Jilunia laotingensis: one gene and its partner. The protein of the gene in region 2 interacts with the protein of the main gene of each other region in a pairwise test. Links are inferred from orthologs where the notes say so. Each region holds a gene or a part of one and is shown on either strand. Other genes may lie near its edges.

Evidence for each region.
Region 1: the proteins of dnaA (region 2) and dnaB interact in binary tests that used the Escherichia coli proteins (3 or more experiments, as listed by UniProt). The link is inferred for Jilunia laotingensis from one-to-one orthologs.

Annotation. Positions count from the first base shown.
Region 1 is NZ_JACRTF010000001.1:3,510,787-3,514,094, reverse strand. Bases 164-3,135 are described here. They hold dnaB (replicative DNA helicase), read right to left. Parts: upstream 2,441-3,135; coding sequence 887-2,440; downstream 164-886. Other genes in these bases: ispE (4-(cytidine 5'-diphospho)-2-C-methyl-D-erythritol kinase), read left to right, coding at 2,653-3,135; pheT (phenylalanine--tRNA ligase subunit beta), read right to left, coding at 164-704. Also shown: more of pheT, read right to left, coding at 1-163; more of ispE, read left to right, coding at 3,136-3,308. UniProt on the Escherichia coli protein: The main replicative DNA helicase, it participates in initiation and elongation during chromosome replication. Travels ahead of the DNA replisome, separating dsDNA into templates for DNA synthesis.
Region 2 is NZ_JACRTF010000001.1:2,458,222-2,461,452, forward strand. Bases 85-2,979 are described here. They hold dnaA (chromosomal replication initiator protein DnaA), read right to left. Parts: upstream 2,296-2,979; coding sequence 874-2,295; downstream 85-873. Other genes in these bases: H8744_RS09395 (NADPH-dependent oxidoreductase), read left to right, coding at 85-775; H8744_RS09405 (MlaD family protein), read right to left, coding at 2,647-2,979. Also shown: more of H8744_RS09395, read left to right, coding at 35-84; more of H8744_RS09405, read right to left, coding at 2,980-3,231. UniProt on the Escherichia coli protein: Plays an essential in the initiation and regulation of chromosomal replication. Binds in an ATP-dependent fashion to the origin of replication (oriC) to initiate formation of the DNA replication initiation complex once per cell cycle.

The DNA of each region.
Region 1 (3,308 bases), 1.1 Mb from region 2 along the record:
TTTACCGTCACACCGGCATAACGCGGACATGCTTCACTATTTTCTACCGTTACACTGATGTCAAGATCATGGTTTTCTACCGTAAAACGATCTACTGACGGACGATTTAATGTTGCCTGGTAACCATTTTGGATAAGATATGCGTATAAATCACGAGCTACTCCGTAATGTGAGCATGCATCTGCACGGTTCGGAGTAATATCCACCTCAAGGACATAATCACTCTTTACGTTATAATAATCTTTGGCTAAAGTGCCCGGGATGGCATTTTCCGGCAATACGATGATTCCATCATGAGAAGTTCCGATACCGATTTCATCTTCCGCACAAATCATTCCTATAGATTCAACACCGCGAATCTTCGACTTTTTAATCGTAAAACATTCATCCCCATCGTAAAGTTTCGTGCCCAATGTGGCAACAACTACTTTTTGTCCGGCAGCAACATTCGGTGCGCCACAAACGATTTGAGTAGGTTCGCCATTTCCCAAATTTACAGTTGTGATGTGCAAATGGTCTGAATTAGGATGTTCCACACAAGTCAGAACTTCACCGATCACCAGACCTTCCAGACCACCTTTAATGGTTTGAACTTCTTCCACGCCTCCCGTTTCCAGTCCGATGGAAGTAAGCGCAGCAGCCACTTCATCAGGTGTCAGATCGAAGTTAACATACTCTTTCAGCCAATTATAAGAGATATTCATATCATTAAGTTTTTATTGTTTCTCAAAAAAGACTCGCAAAGTTAATAAGATTTTTTGGTTGGCGGGGAATTAATAGGTAGAAAATTAACCAAATAGAAAAAGCCGACACGAATCCGCATAGGAATTAGCACCGGTCATTTTCATCAATATCACTTGTTACGAATCGTATAATCTATTTTCTATTAAAAAGGCAACGGCCCTTCACTGCTTCCTCCAAAAGGATTCCCTCCCTGAGGAATAAAATCGGGAGCCGGTGGAGGCACACTTGCGGGTGAAGAATTCATTCGCGAACCAAGGATGGCTCCTTCATCGGGAGTAGGAATCACCATATCGTCTTCCGGATTCTGGAAACGGGTATATTCTCCTTTGAACCGGAGAAGCACGTCTCCCACCGCACCATTACGGTGTTTTGCAATAATGATCTCAGCCATGCCCCGCAAGTCATTCCCATGATCATCCTGATAGATCTTGTAGTATTCCGGTCGATGAATAAAACAGACCATATCGGCATCCTGTTCGATAGCACCGGATTCACGAAGATCACTCAATTGGGGACGTTTTCCTTCTATGCCTTCACGATTCTCGACACCACGATTCAACTGGGACAAGGCAATAATAGGAATATTCAATTCTTTGGCAAGCCCTTTCAACGAACGCGAGATGGTACTAACCTCTTCCTGACGACTGCCAAAAGCCATCCCACTGGCATTCATCAACTGGAGGTAGTCAATAATTATGATCTTCACATTGTGTTCGCGAACCAAACGGCGTGCCTTCGTACGAAGTTCGAATACAGACAGAGAGGGTGTATCGTCTACATAGAGCGGAGCATCTATCAAGTCTTTCAGCTTATAGTCGAGTTGCTGCCACTCGTATGCCGCAAGCTGTCCACTCTTTATTTTCTCACTTGGAATCTCGCATACATTTGAAATCAGACGATTGACCAACTGCACGTTACTCATTTCAAGAGAGAACAACGCAACCGGATTACGAAAGTTAACAGCAATGTTCCTTGCCATAGAAAGCACGAAGGCCGTTTTACCCATCGCAGGCCGGGCAGCAATAATAATGAGGTCGGAATTCTGCCAACCGGCAGTCATCTTATCCAATTTGGTATAACCACTCTCCAAACCACTCAAACCATCCGTCCGTGCAGCAGCTTTCTGAATCAATTGATACGCTTCGCTAATCACAGGGTTGATCTGCGTATAATCTTTCTTCAGATTCCGCTGGGATATTTCAAAAAGCTTACCTTCCGCCTCCTGCATCAGATCATCGACATCGAGTGTCTCGTCAAATGCTTTACTCTGGATTCCACTGGTAAAGGTGATGAGTTCGCGTGCCAAATATTTCTGCGCGATAATGCGGGCATGATATTCGATATGGGCGGAAGAAGCTACTTTACTACTCAACTGAGTAATATAAAAAGGTCCGCCTACCTCCTTCAACTCCCCTCTTTTAGCAAGTTGCTCCTTTACAGTCAGGATATCCACCGGCTTCTGGTTAACTGCAAGATCGGTGATTGCAGCATAAATCAACTGATGACGATGCTCATAAAAAGATTCCGGACGAAGGATCTCACTCACTAATGAATAAGCATCTTTCTCAATCATCAAAGCACCCAATACCGCTTCTTCCAATTCGGTTGCCTGTGGCTGTATTCGGCCATAATCAGTGACAGGTTGAGTCGCCTTAGGTTTGGTATTACGCGGGGTTCTTTTTTGTTGTTCAGCCATCTTTATACTTACAATTTAACTATTTACGAATGGAAAAATATATATCAAATCTTACTAAATGCATTCCAAACACGCTATTAACGTGAAAGGGACAACAAAGATAGAATATATTAATGAAGAATGAAGAATGAGCAATGAAGATTTTGCTAACTTTGCATAGTTTAAAAAAACGAGTAACTTCAATCGCCTATAATTAAATCGTAAATTAAGAGATGATCACATTTCCAAATGCTAAAATAAACCTCGGGCTGAATATTACCGAGAAGCGTCCGGATGGATACCACAATCTTGAAACCATTTTTTACCCTGTCCCTCTCGAAGACGCGCTGGAGATTCATGTTGCAAGTCATACCAAAGAAAAAATCACTCTGCAACAGAAAGGTATTGTCTTAGACGGGAATCCGTATGACAACCTGGTTGTAAAAGCCTACCGATTATTGGATAAAGAATTCGACTTACCACCTGTAGACATCCATTTATATAAGCGCATTCCTTGTGGCGCAGGATTGGGAGGAGGTTCGTCGGATGCAGCTTCCATGCTAAAGCTACTTAATAAAAAGTTCTCATTAGAGCTAACGGACATTGAACTGGAGAAGTATGCCGCCATGTTAGGAGCTGATTGCGCTTTCTTTATTAAAAACATCCCTACATATGCGGAAGGGATCGGGAATATTTTCTCCCCCGTTACCCTTTCATTAAAAGGTTATAAAATCATATTGGTCAAACCGGATATTTTTGTTTCAACGCGTGAAGCATTTTCCCTGATAAAGCCCCATAAGCCGGAATACTCCCTCAAAGAGCTGGCCGGTACCTCCGTACACGAATGGAAAAACAAAATGGTAAATGATTTCGAAGACAGTGTATTTCC
Region 2 (3,231 bases):
ATTTTCTTTTCGTATCTTTGCAATAAAAAAAGTGATGATTGAGATAGTTAAGAACAGGAGAACGATTAGGAAGTACTTACAAAAAGATATTTCCTCTGATTTGTTAAATGATTTGCTTGAGACTTCTTTCCGCGCCTCTACAATGGGGGGAATGCAGCTTTACAGCGTCATTGTCACACGTGATACTGAAATGAAGGAGAAACTTTCTCCGGCACATTTCAACCAGCCAATGGTCAAAGGGGCACCGGTAGTGCTTACATTTTGCGCAGATTTTCACCGTTTTACTAAATGGTGTGAGCAGCGAAAGGCGGTGCCGGGATATAATAATCTGATGTCTTTTATGAATGCAGCGATGGATACTTTATTGGTGGCACAGACTTTTTGTACATTGGCTGAAGAGGCTGGTTTGGGGATTTGCTATTTGGGAACTACCACCTATAATCCACAAATGATCATAGATGTCCTGCAATTGCCAGAACTTGTATTTCCGGTAACTACCGTAACGGTCGGTTATCCCGATGGTATTCCTGCACAAGTAGATCGTTTGCCTGTGGAGGCTGCCGTTCATACAGAACGGTATCATGATTACACGGAAGCAGATATTGATAGACTATATGCCTATAAAGAGTCTTTGCCCGAAAACAAGCAGTTTATAGAGGAGAATAATAAAGAAACATTGGCGCAGGTATTTACGGATGTCCGGTATACAAAGAAAGATAATGAATTCATGTCTGAAAATCTTTTGAAAGTCTTACGCCAGCAGGGATTTATCTAGTAATCTCACCGTACAGACGGTACAGACTAATGCTGTTTCTAAAAATAAGTAGGTTAGTTTGTACCGTTTTGAATTGAATGGAGAAAGAGGATACTTGCTTAATTGGTGCCTTTTTTCTTTAAGGATGCTTCTATACTCTCTAGATCGGAACGGAAACTTTTATCTACTTCGCATTGCCCTTTTACGGTTTTGCAAGCATGAAGTACGGTTGCATGATCCTTGTTTCCGATAAATTTACCGATTTTCGAGGTAGAATAATCGGTATAGTTTTTAGCGAGATACATGGCTACTTGACGTGCTTGAACAACCTCTCTTTTCCTTGACTTTGTATGAATGGCATTTCCCTCCAAACCAAAATGTTTGCAGACTGTGCTTAATATGTCTTCGATACTGATAGTTTTCGTTTCATTGCGTACCACACCGCGAACCACATGCTGCGCTAAGTCCAAGTCTATATCCTTGTTGAAGATGGTTGACCGCGCCATGATGGCTATGACGATACCTTCTAAGTCGCGAACGCTTTCATCGACGTTTTCAGCGATATAGTCTATTACTTCAGGTGGGAACTGTAATCCGTCCCGGTGAACCTTGTTGCGAAGAATGTTTCTACGCAGTTCTACGGTAGGCTTTTCCAGTTCGGCTACCATGCCCCATTTAAAACGTGTCAAAAGACGCTCTTCCATTCCCTGTAGCAATACAGGAGCGCGGTCGGAAGTCAGTATCAGTTGTTTGCCGTTTTGATGAAGATGATTAAAGATGTGAAAGAACGTGTTCTGCGTTTTTGTTACACCTGCAAATTCCTGAATATCATCTATGATCAGTACGTCGATTGTTTGGTAGAAGTTAATGAAATCGTTCGTAGTATTATTGCGGACAGAATCAGTGTACTGCACTTGAAAAAGATGTGCAGATACGTACAGGACTCTTTTTTCGGGGTATAATTCCTTTATCCTGGTTCCGATGGCATTCGCAAGATGAGTTTTGCCTACCCCTGAAGCACCGTGTAAAAACAGAGGATTGAAGGCTGTACCTGCCGGATTTTGGGCTACGGCCTCGGCCACGCTTCTTGACAGTTTGTTGCTATATCCCTCAATGAAATTCTCGAAGTTGTAATTAGGATTCAAATGTGGATCCAAATCTTGTGGTGCCGGTGCATGTAACAGATTGGGGGCTTTATTGCCACCATTGCGAATTACACTTTGTGGCACAGCCACTGAGCGGTTGCTGGCTTCAAGGTTTACCGTTTGATTGGGCACTGAAGTCCTGTCAACCATTACGTTATACATCAACTTGGTGCCTTCGCCTATGACTTTATACAACGTTTTCCGCAGCAGGTCCACGAACTGATCTTCCAGAAATTCATAGAAGAACTGGCTGGGTACCTGTACGATTAACGTTTTGTCCTCATATTTTAACGGAACAATGGGGACAAACCAAGTTTTGTATGTCGAATCCGGAACATTGTCTTTTATGATATCAAGACAGCGGTTCCACAGTCCGACATGGTTGGATTCACTCATAACGGCTATAATACATTTATTAATAAAGCAAAACTTCTACGGTTGCAAAATTGGGAATCTTATTCGAGAAAAACAAATCCCTTTTTTCTTGTATTTCTCATCAAAATAATAATGCCTTTACTTTCAGTAACTTATGATAATCCGATAAAATAGCCCCAGTGAAGGGGCTATTGCATTTTTATAATACCTTGTTTATAAGATTATTAAGCTGCTATCGAGTAAGGGTTATTGGTTCAATCTAAGATTCCCTATTATTTATTTATCTCAGTCTGTCTATGGACTTTCCGAAATATTTGACACTGCTAACTATGATATCTATTATTTAGATGAATTCTATTTAACGGTCATTTTCTACTTGTCTTTTTTACCGAATAACGAGAAGTGTACATACCGTTTCGGATGTTCTTTCAGGTCTTCCAATAAGCTGGCAGCATTGGCTGTTGTTGCATTCAAGTTGTTATATAATTGTGGATCGTTTAGTAACAATCCTACAGTATTGTCTTTGCTATTCAGCTTATTTGTAATTATTTTTACGTTATTCAGCGTTTGCTCAATTTCTTTGAAAGTGTTGGCATAGTCAATTTCTTTCAGGTTGCTGCTGATGGCAATAAAGTTGTCTCCAAGTGTGTTCAGTTTACCGGTAAGTTGAGGTATGTCCCTTTTCATCAAGACTTTAAACTGTCCGCTGGCTTCTTCTAGGTTAGCAGTCATCTTTTCCACTGAATGTAAAGTAGCGGGAATGCTTTGATCAGACAAGATCGTGTTGAGGGAAGTCATGATTGAGTCCAATTTAGGCAACATCTTTTCAATTTGGGGGATTAACGCGGCTGCACTTTCCATCATCCCATTGCTTAGGCTACCTGGAATAGTATCGCCAACGGCATATTTTTCCCGTGGATTATTGGCTAATAGAATGTTCATTCGGACGCCACCCAT